2 regions of the Janthinobacterium sp. 61 genome follow, and region 2 is predicted to be linked to the other one. Evidence: predicted binding sites of a transcription regulator. Region 2 holds the regulator's gene; the other holds the start of a gene.
What was found. Region 2 encodes sigma-54, which starts transcription at its own class of promoters, with help from an activator protein. Its sites were predicted from a motif close to TGGCANGNAANCTGCTTT; they were not measured.
Positions count from the first base shown of each region.

Region 1: a site for sigma-54 is predicted at 3,410-3,427, ahead of CLU92_RS01350 (PEP-CTERM sorting domain-containing protein). Genes of this name have one in related genera too.

Region 1 covers NZ_PJMQ01000001.1:280,737-286,225, reverse strand. Annotated here, with positions in the region: gene purU (formyltetrahydrofolate deformylase) at 1-526, opposite strand, end outside; gene CLU92_RS01370 (hypothetical protein) at 691-873, opposite strand; gene CLU92_RS01365 (phasin family protein) at 872-1,363, shown strand; gene CLU92_RS01360 (KGG domain-containing protein) at 1,411-1,812, shown strand; gene CLU92_RS01355 (YgjP-like metallopeptidase domain-containing protein) at 1,951-2,463, shown strand; gene CLU92_RS01350 (PEP-CTERM sorting domain-containing protein) at 2,551-3,144, opposite strand; gene CLU92_RS01345 (TIGR00730 family Rossman fold protein) at 3,455-4,000, opposite strand; gene CLU92_RS01340 (hypothetical protein) at 4,012-4,785, opposite strand; gene CLU92_RS01335 (TetR/AcrR family transcriptional regulator) at 4,827-5,489, opposite strand, start outside.
Region 2 covers NZ_PJMQ01000001.1:4,896,822-4,902,310, forward strand. Annotated here, with positions in the region: gene CLU92_RS22195 (HAD family hydrolase) at 1-8, shown strand, start outside; gene lptC (LPS export ABC transporter periplasmic protein LptC) at 54-665, shown strand; gene lptA (lipopolysaccharide transport periplasmic protein LptA) at 691-1,284, shown strand; gene lptB (LPS export ABC transporter ATP-binding protein) at 1,284-2,039, shown strand; gene CLU92_RS22215 (RNA polymerase factor sigma-54) at 2,044-3,522, shown strand; gene hpf (ribosome hibernation-promoting factor, HPF/YfiA family) at 3,592-3,951, shown strand; gene CLU92_RS22225 (enoyl-CoA hydratase/isomerase family protein) at 4,088-5,173, shown strand; gene rapZ (RNase adapter RapZ) at 5,294-5,489, opposite strand, start outside.

The DNA.
Region 1 (5,489 bases), 4.6 Mb from region 2:
GCGCCAGCACCACCAGGTCGATCTTGTGCGTGTCCATCAAGTCGATGATCTTCGCTTCCTGCGCCAGCTTGGCCGCTTCCGGCGCGCCGGCCGCCAGCGGCAGGTGGTGGAAGGGAATATTGTAGCTGGCCGCCAGCTGGTAGAACTCCATGTGGTTCGACACGATGGCGGGGATTTCCACGTTCAGCAAGCCGCTCTTGTAGCGGAACAGCAAATCGTTCAGGCAGTGACCGATCTTCGACACCATCAGCATGACGCGCGGCTTGACGCGCGCATCGTGTAATTGGCCATTGAGCTGCATGGCTTGCGACAGGTCGGCGAAGTCGCTGCGCAACTGGGCGTCGCTGACGGCGCCGTCTTCGAGCGCGAAATGCACGCGCATGAAGAACAGCTGGGACTCCTGGTCGCCGAACTGGGCGGAATCGATGATGTTGCAGCCGTGTTCGGCCAGGAAGCCGGATACGCGGTGCACGATGCCGCGCTGGTCCAGGCAGGACAGGGTCAGGATGTATTCGGGATGCGTCATGGTCGCGGAATAAGGCAAAAAAGGTGGTCTATGCTCGGCTCAGCCACGCGCGCCGGCCATCGGCTGCGCTGCCGCGAGCGGGCTATTGTCGCACGGCAGGGCCTGTAAGCCAGCATTTTCCACACAAGCAGCATGACTGCCAGCGCTGGCAAGCCGATTGTCGTTCATTTGATCTGGCACAAAGTCATCGCGATTTTCCACCTGCCAGCTGCCATTTTCGGGCTAAACGGGCATCCGGCGTGGAACCTGGCACGCCATTCGGCGTCTATCTCTTTGCTTGTCTCCGCATACGTCGCATCCGGTGCGCCGGGTGTTTCCTGGATCAGCTTTTCATTGAGGTAGAACATGTCCACAAACAGTCTCCCCCCAAGTCCCATCCCCGCCCTGAAGTCCCATCTGGAGGCCCAGTGCAACTTCGCCACAGACCTATCGCGCAAGCTGTTCGATACGGCGCAGCAACTGAGCGAGCTCCATCTGCGGCTGGCGCAAGACCTGCTGCAGGAGTGGATCAGCGCCAGCCAGCAACTGCTGTGCGCGCGCGACACGGGCGAGTTCATGTCGCTGGCCGCTGCCCAATTCCAGCCGGGCAGCAACAAGCTGCGCCAATACCAGCAGCGACTCGGCAATCTCGTCGCCAGTGCCAATGTCGAGATGAACCAAACGGCACAGTATCACCTGCCCGAAGCGAGCCGCACAGCCGTGGCCTTTGCTGACGAAGTGGCGCGCAAGACAGCGGCAGAAACGGAAAAGGCCACGCAGCGCCAGCGCGACATGGAGCACCGCGATGGCGCGGGCCACAGCGGCGATACCAGCAGGCAATCCGATCAGGTGCATTGAACACTTGAATTGAACACCAGACCCCACCCGACAGCAAGGAGAGCGACATGGCTAACAGTAATGAGCAGGGCAACGGCGCTGGCAGCAGCCAGAAAACCAAGGAATCGGGCAACGCCAAAGGAACGATCAAGCGCGGCTTCGCCGCCATGAACGAGCAGCAGCAACGCGAAATTGCCAGCAAGGGCGGTCAGGCAGCCCATCAAAAGGGCACGGCGCATGAATTCGACTCGGAAGAGGCGCGCCGGGCCGGGCAGAAAGGCGGTGAAGCCGTCAGCCGCAACCGTGTACACATGGCGGAAATCGGCCGCAAGGGTGGCGAAAGCCGACAATCGGCCCAGCGCGCCAATGAAAGCCGCAGCAGCAGCACGGCAGGCAGCGGCAGCGCCGAGCAGCAAGCCAAGGCGAGCCGGCAAGGCAGCAAAGACGAGGACGACAAGGGCCAGGGCTAGTGCTGACTGGCTGACCTGCCACGCACGGCTTGAGGACGGCACGGGGCGGCGCTGGCGGCCCCATGCCGGGGCCGGCGCAGCGCGGGGGGCGGCGGTATGGTACATTCTCGCCTTCCCCGCCACCCCGCCCTTCCCCGCATGCAGCCATCCCTGAAATACCTGAGCGCCTATTCCGAACAAACGCAAGCGCAAGTGCAGCAACTGATCGCGCAAGACAAGCTGGGCGAAGTCCTGTTAAAACGCTACCCGAATGCGCACGATGTGCGCAACGACAAGGCGTTGTACCAGTACGTGCAAGACTTGAAGAATGAATTCCTGCGCAACGCCGAGCCCATTAACAAGGTGGCGTTCGACAGCAAGATCCACGTGATCCAGCATGCGCTGGGCTTGCATACCTCGATCTCGCGCGTGCAGGGCGGCAAGCTCAAGGCCAAGCATGAAATCCGCGTGGCCACCATGTTCAAGGAAGTGCCGCTGGAATTCCTGCGCATGATCGCCGTGCACGAACTGGCGCATGTAAAAGAAAAGCAACATGACAAGGCCTTCTACAAGCTGTGTGCGTACATGGAACCGCAGTACCACCAGTACGAATTCGACGTGCGCCTGTACCTGACCCAGCTCGACCTGTCGGGCCAGCGCCTGTGGTCGTGACGGCCGGTGTCGACCGGCGTGAAAAAGCCGCCTGGTAAAAGGCGGCTTTTTTTCGTGTGCGCCGGCAGGGTCGGCGCTAATTCAGGCTCAGGCGGCGTTCTTGCGGCGGCGCAGGAAGGCCAGCAGGCCCAGGCCGCCCAGCAGCATGCCATACGTGGCCGGTTCGGGCACGGCGCTCACACTGGCGGCGATATTATCGACCTGGAAGGTGTGCAAGGCGCCTTCCTTCCACGATGCCGACACCAGATTGTCGAAGCCCGTGAACGTGTAATCGCTGAAAGTATGGCTGCCATCGAGACTGAAGGTCTGGGTCACCGTGCCGCCGCCCACCTGATGGCCGACAAAGGTCACGTCGTAGGAACCGGGCAGGCTCACGAAGTCAGCCAGGCTGATCGAGCTGAGCGAGAATGCAGCACCGTCGGTACGGCTCAAGGTTGTCGTCGACAGCAGCGTGGCGCTCAGGCCGGCCGAGCCCGCGTAGGCCAAGCTGCTCTGATGCGCAGAACTCAACAGACCCAGGAAGCTGCTGTTGAAATCGTAGCCGCCTTCCGAGTAGGAGGGGAAAAGGGAACCGAGGATGCCGGCCTGTTCCAGCGCATCGAAGCCGATGGTAGTGGTTTGCGCGTGGGCGCCGCCAGCGGCGAGAAGGGCAGCGACAGCAGTCGCGCGCAAGAGGGTCATTGGTTTCAAAATAGCATCCTTTCGAGATGATGAAGTAGCATGGTTGCGGCAACTGGAAACGGATCGGCACCTTTTTTTGGGAGTCCGTACAACACTCGTCGGTGTCCGATATTCCTAACTTTTGAACCATGCCAGTAGACCACATCCATGCATAAAAAGCATCTTCATTTTCAAAAAAACATGCCTCGAAGGAAATATTTTAGATATATTTTTATTAATTGGAATGTTGAGCGCGATCAATTTTCCCGTGCGGAAACAAAAAAGCCATGCACTTTCCAAGGCATGGCTGTATCGCAAGGCATCGACGACGCTAGGGCGCGCAGTCCTTCAGGCGCTGCACCAGCGCGGCAGGATCGGCATCGGCGTTGAGGAAAGCCGCGTGCTGCGGGCGGATGAAGCCCTGTTCCCTGCCGTTTTCCACGAAAGCAATCAGGCCATCATAGAAACGGTCAACATTGAGCAGGCCGATGGGCTTGGCATGCAAGCCCAGCTGGGCCCACGTGAGCATCTCGAACAGCTCTTCCAGGGTGCCATAGCCGCCGGGCATGGCGATGAAGGCATCGGACAGGCTGGCCATCATCGCCTTGCGTTCATGCATGTCCTTCACGATGAACTGACGCGTCAAGCCCGTGTGGCCCACTTCGCGTTCAACCAGCTGGGTGGGAATCACGCCCGTCACCTCGCCACCGAGGCGCAGCACTTCATCGGCGATCACGCCCATCAGGCCGACCTTGCCGCCGCCATACACCAGTGAGATATTTTCCGCCACCAGCACGCGCGCCAGTTCGCGCGCCGCCACCGCATAGTCGGGCGAGACACCCGCGTTAGCGCCACAGTACACACATAAAGCCTTGATCACAGTATTTCCTACCCTTTCAGTTCATCGATCGCCGCCTCGACCTCGAGGCGTTCCTTGGCGTCCAGGGCCACACACTCGGCCGCCTTTTCATACAGGGCCAGCGCTTCCGCCAGCTTTTTCTTTCCGTCGAGCATGTTCAAGGCCCGCGCGTACTCGCTGTGCGCCAGCGCCGAATACGGCGTCAGGGCCAGCGCCGTCTTGAAGTGCTGATAGCCATCTTCCTTGTTGGCGCCGTAGGTCAGGCCGCCTATCATGGCGCCGACCTTGTCGATAATTTCCGCATGATATATCCCAAACGCGATATGCGCTTCCGCATGCATGGGCGCCATGGTCATCGTGCGGTCCAGGCTGTTGCGCACGCGCGCCCCCATGCCCTGCGCCAGGGCCTTGACGACGGACGTACCCAGCGCGTAGCGGCCCAGGCTGTAGGCATGCCAGTAGTAGCCGGCCGGATTGTCCGGCTGCTCGCTCTGCTGGCGCTCGCAGCGCTCGGCCACTTCTTCGTACATGTCGAGTTTCTGGCTGTCGTTCACCTCCAGGTGCGTGGCATAAATACAGGTCGCCTTGTGCGCCACCGCATAGCCGGGCACGCCGACGGCCAGGCCCAGCTTCACGGCGCGCTCGAAGTCGCCCGCGTGGAAGGCCAGCCAGGCCTGCACCAGCGCCGCGTGCGTGGGAAACGGTTCCACGTCGCCCGCATGCAGGCGCGCCCAGGCTGCCTCCAGGGTTTGCGGCGTGTAGACATATGCTTCGCCCGGATAGGGGAATTGTTTCCAAGCCATACATTTCTCCTGTAAATAAGCACTTGCCGCCAGCGACCGTGTCAGTCTTTCTTGAGTTTGGTCACATACTCTTCCGACAGTTTGCGAAACAGCAAATGCGTTTCATTGCGCAAATACGGCCCGATCAGGGACAGCACCTGGTAGCAGCCGCGCGCCAGCGCATCGGACATCGATTGCTGCTCGCTGTACTTGCGCGGGTTGCGCACATACTCGTACGACAGCCAGTAGGTGGCAACGACCACCATATTCGTCGCCATGGCAGCGACTTCCATGTCCGACGCCTCCAGGGACTGTTCGCTGCGCAAATCTTCGCACAGCTGCGTGGCCACCTTGATCTTGTGCGCCAGGATCAGCTTGAAGTGCAGTTCCAGCTTGCGGTTGCGCGACAGCAAATCATTGAGGTCGCGATAGAAAAAGCGGTAGCGCCAGATCAGTTCGAACATCAGGTGCAAATACAGCCAGACATCCTCGATATTCGAGCGGCGCCCGTCAGGCACGGTCAGGATGCGTTCGATTTCCGCCTCGAACTGGACGAAGATCGAATTGACGATGTCGTCCTTGTTACGGAAGTGGTAATACAGGTTTCCCGGCGAAATATTCATCTCTTCCGCAATCACGGTCGTCGTGATATTCGGCTCACCAAACTCATTGAACAGGCGTAGCGACAACTCCAGGATGCGTTCGCGGGTACGGCGTGGTGCTTT
Region 2 (5,489 bases):
TGGAATGAGGCGTACCGCCTCGCCGCCAGTGATATTTGAAAGAGTGAATTCCTATGCGTAAGCCAGGAGGCGCCCATCGCTGGCGCATGATTTTTACCGTGCTGGGGGCAGTCGTCTTTGCGCTGGGCAGCTTTTGGCTGCTGGAAGTGATGAACAAGAATGGCCTGGACATCACGGCCAGCAAGCATCAGGATGAGCCAGACTATTTCATCACCAATTTCAGCCTGGTGCGCATGGACTTGACGGGTAAGCCCAGCTATATCGTGTCGGGCACCAAGCTCACCCATTATCCGCTGGACGATTCATCCGATATCGACCAGCCTTTCGTGCGCAAACTGTCGCCAGGCATGCCGCCGATGAACATGAATGCGGAACTGGCGCATATCGACCAGGACAATACCCGGCTGCAACTGCACCGCAATGTCGTGATCGACCGCGTGGCCAGTCCGAAGTCACAGAACCTGACGGTCAAGACGGAAGCGCTGACGGTGTTCCCGGATGAGGAAAGAATGGAGACGAACGTGCCTGTCGATATCTTGACGGGCGCCTCGCGCATCAATGGCGTGGGCATGAAGGCCAATAACGCCACCGGCGTGGTGGAAGTGCAGAATGCGCTGCGCATGGTCCTCCCGCCGAAACCGCGCCCGGCCGCGGCGGCAAAATGACAGAATGAAACAAGGAAACCATACTATGAAGAACATCTTGCTATTGACTCTATTCTCGACCATTTGCTCGCTGGGCATCGTGGGCACGGCACATGCCGAGAAAGCCGATTCCGAGAAGGAAGCCATCATCACGGCTCGTAGCGGCCACGTCGATGACGTCAAGCAGGTGCGTACCCTGACGGGCGATGTGGTGCTGGTGAAAGGGACTCTGACCATGAAGGCGGGCCGGGCCCTGATCACGGAAGACCCGCAAGGCTACCAGTTCATCACTTTCTGGGCCGATCCTGGCAAGCTGGCCACCTTCCGCCAGAAGCGCGATGGCGCAGGCGACCTGTGGGTGGAGGGCGAGGCGGAGCGCGTGGAATACAACAACAAGACGGAAGTCGTGAAACTGTTTTCCAAGGCCAAGTTGACGCGCCTGGAAGGCACGAAGCCGACCGACGTGGCCAACGGCGCCTTCATCTCGTATGACAGCCGCAAGGAGGAATTTGCGATGGAAAATTCCGATAGCGGCACCAGCACCCCCGATGGCGGCAGCGTGCGCATGGTGATCCAGCCGAAGCCCAAGGCACCGGCGGCGGAGAAAGCGCCGGCCACGCCTGCGTCAGGAAATAAATAATGGACAATACTCGTTGCGGCAGCACCCTGATCGTTCGCGGGCTGCAAAAAACCTATGGCAAGCGGCAAGTCGTGCATGATGTCTCGCTGCAAGTCGAATGCGGAGAAGTGGTCGGGCTATTGGGGCCGAACGGCGCCGGCAAGACCACCTCGTTCTATATGATCGTCGGCCTGGTGCCGTCGGACGGCGGCAGTATCGATATCAGCGGCGTGGATATTTCCCGCCTGCCGATCCACCGCCGCGCGCAGATGGGCCTGTCGTATCTGCCGCAGGAAGCGTCCGTGTTCCGCAAGCTGACGGTGGAAGACAATATCCGTGCCGTGCTGGAAATCCAGACCGTCGAAGGCCGTCCCTTGAAGAAGGCCGAGATCGAGGAGCGCCTGGATAAATTGCTGGCCGACTTGCAGATTGAAAAATTGCGCGAGAATCAGGCGCTGTCGCTGTCTGGCGGCGAGCGCCGCCGCGTGGAAATCGCCCGCGCGCTGGCCACCGACCCCCGTTTCGTCCTGCTCGACGAGCCGTTCGCCGGTGTCGACCCCATCGCCGTGATCGAGATCCAGCGTATCGTGCGCTTCTTGAAGGAGCGCAATATCGGCGTCCTGATCACCGATCATAATGTGCGCGAGACGCTGGGTATCTGCGACCGTGCCTACATCATCAACCAGGGCTCGGTGCTGGCGTCGGGACGCCCCGACGACATCATCGCGAACGAGTCGGTACGCCGGGTCTATCTGGGCGAACACTTCCGTATGTGAGCCAATGAAACAATCATTGCAGCTGCGCACTTCGCAGCACCTGGCACTGACGCCGCAGTTGCAGCAATCGATACGCCTGTTGCAATTGTCTACACTGGAATTGCACCAGGAGCTGGAGCAGTTGCTGACGGACAATCCCTTGCTCGAACGCCTCGACGATCCGCTCGACCGTTCGCTGCGCCTGCTGTCCGACGGCGCCTTGAGTTCCACGGCCGCGCCGGCCGAAGCACCGCCCCAGCCGCCAGGCCAGGAGGCACCCGCCGCGCCGGCCGAAGCGGAAACCTTTGATGGCGAGGCTGGCGACAGCCCTGCCGCAGCGGAGGGCGGCGACAGCGACTGGAGCGAGGCGAGCAGGGGCAAGGCGCCCGACGACGAAGATTCCCGTCCGCAACTTGAAGCCCACCACTGCACCTTGCGCGAACACCTGATGGAGCAGATGCGCGTGACGGTGCTCGAGTTGCGCGACCGCGCGCTCGTCGAGCTGATCATCGACGCGCTCGACGACAATGGCTACCTGGAAGAGTCGCTCGACGACATCCTGGCGCGTTTGCCGGAAGAGCTGGAAATCGACGCTGACGAGATGCGTACGGCCTTGTCCCTGTTGCAAAGTTTCGATCCGCCCGGCGTGGGCGCGCGCAACGCGTCCGAATGCCTGGCGCTGCAAATCAAGCGCTTGCCGCACATCGCCATGGTGACGCGGCGCATGGCCCTCGTCATTGTGGAAAAACACCTGGCCTGGTTTGCCCAGCGCGATTTTAACAAGCTGAAAAAAGCCCTCGATTGCGATGATGAAGACTTGCGCGAAGCGCAGACGGTGATTCGCCAGTGCAACCCGCATCCGGGTGCCGTGTTCGCCTCGGACGTGTCCGATTACGTGGTGCCCGACGTCGTCGTCAAGCGCGCGCGCAATGGCTGGCAAGTCACACTGAACAACGACGTCATGCCTCGCCTGCGCGTCAACGCCATGTACGCCAACTTGCTCAAGCAGGGCAAGGGCGAGGGTGCCATGGGCGCACAGTTGCAGGAAGCCAAGTGGCTGATCAAGAATATGCGCCAGCGCTTCGACACCATCCTGCGTGTAGCGCAAGCGATAGTAGAAAGACAAAAGAACTTTTTCTCGCATGGGGCCGTTGCCATGCGCCCCCTTGTGCTCCGTGAAATAGCTGATACACTGGGTTTACACGAGAGTACTATCTCGCGCGTAACAACTCAAAAGTACATGCTGACCCCGCACGGCATGTTCGAGTTGAAATATTTCTTTGGTAGCCACGTCGCCACCGAAGCGGGGGGCGAAGCGTCATCGACGGCGATACGGGCATTGATCGTGCAACTGACAGGAGCAGAAGACCCTAAAAATCCTTTATCCGACAGTAAGATTGCGGACATGCTGGGGGAACAAGGCATGGTGATTGCGCGACGTACTGTTGCCAAATACCGGGAAGCGTTGAAAATTCCGCCAGTGAGCCTGCGTAAGTGTTTGTAAGTTTTTTTCGGTTCCTCTGCGGGCCGGATACGATGGACCGCACGAACCCGATCATCTTTAGGAGTGTGTATGAATCTCACCATCAGCGGACATCATCTCGAAGTCACACCAGCCATCCGTGAATACGTACAAACGAAGCTGGAACGCGTGAAACGGCATTTCGATCAAGTCATCGATATCGCCGTGATTCTGACCGTGGATAACCTCAAAGAGAAAGAAAAACGTCAAAAGGCCGAAGTCAATTTGCGTCTGAGTGGCAAAACTGTCTATGTGGAAAGTCTGGCGCACGACCTGTATGCCGCCATCGATATCCTGATCGACAAGCTGGACAGGCAAGTGATGAAGTACAAAACCAAAGTGCAAGGGCACGGTAAAGAGGCGATCAAGCATCTGCCAGACAACTCGGAAGAAGAATTCGCCGCCGCCTAAGCGGCCTGCGACTTTCAACCGGTTGTGATCAACTAAGGGCGCACATTGCGCCCTTTTTTGCGCCCGTAGCTGTTGAGCGCTATGTTCCCCTCACAGGCGCTAGAATGTGCCCGTTCTCACTTCTTTTCACTTTGCCATGAGCGACTTCGTCCAGACCTCCATCCGCAACCGCACGGGCCACATCGTGCTCGACCGCCCCAAAGCCCTGAATTCCCTCTCACTGGAGATGGTGCGCGCCCTGAGTACCGTTTTGCTGGCCTGGCGCGACGATCCGCAGGTGGACGCCGTGGTGATCCGTTCCAGCAGTGAGAAAGCCCTGTGCGCCGGTGGCGACATCCGTTTCTTTTACGATGCGGGCCTGGCCACACCGCAGGGCGGCAGTGCGTTGCTGGAAGATTTCTTTACGGAAGAATATGCTTTAAATCATGTAATCCACTTCTATCCGAAACCGTATATCGCCGTGATGGATGGCGTGGTGATGGGCGGCGGCATGGGCGTGGCGCAGGCCGGGCCTGGCAACCGCCTGCGCATCGTGACGGGCCGCACGCGCATGGCCATGCCGGAAGTCAATATCGGCCTGTTTCCCGACGTGGGCGGCAGTTATTTCCTGTCTCGCCTGGCCGGTCAGCTGGGCTTGTACCTGGGCTTGACGGGCTTGACGATCAACGCGGCCGATGCCTTGTACACGGGCCTGGCCGATGTGTACCTGCCCGAGGCGCAGATGGGGGCGCTGCTGGCCCTGTTCGAATCGACGCCAGGCCAGGGCTTGCCGGTCGCCATCAAGGCCCTGGCAGCGCCGTTCCAGGCCCAGGCGGGCGTTTCTGCGCTGACCATGGCGCGCGCGGCGCTGGACCGCCATTTCGGCGCTGGCTCCGTCGCTGCCATCATGGCTTCGCTGGCGCAGGATGACAGCGCGTTTGCCAGCAAGGCGCTGGCGGCCATGCGCCAGCGTTCGCCGCTGATGATGTCGGTGACCCTGGAATTGTTGCAGCGGGGCGCCCAACTGGGCGTAGCCGATTGCCTGCGCATGGAGCGCACCGTGGTGCGCCACAATTTCGAGCATGGCGAAGTGCTGGAAGGCGTGCGCGCGCTGGTGGTCGACAAGGACAATGCTCCGCGTTGGAACCCTGCCAGCCTGGACGAGGTTGATGCGGCCATGGTGGCGCGCTTCTTTGCCCCCGTCTGGCCGGCGCAAGCGCATCCGCTGCGCCATCTGGATTAACAACGCCAAATAACACCGTAGCGAGCGGAAGGGAGGGGTGGTTGAGAAGCGGAACTGTGCTTTACGCACATGAGCATCGCAGACCACCTATACCGAAGCGCAGTAGATTTTAATGGCGTTCTAGCTACGTTCGCGGTGGCGTAGCACGACCCGTTCATTGGGGCCGAAATACTGCGCCAGCCGTTCTGCCATGTACACCGAGCGGTGCTGGCCGCCCGTGCAGCCCAGCGCCACCGTCAGGTAGCTGCGGTTGTCGGACTTGAATGATGGCAACCATTTCTCGATGAAGGCGCGGATGTCGGCCAGCAGTTCCAGC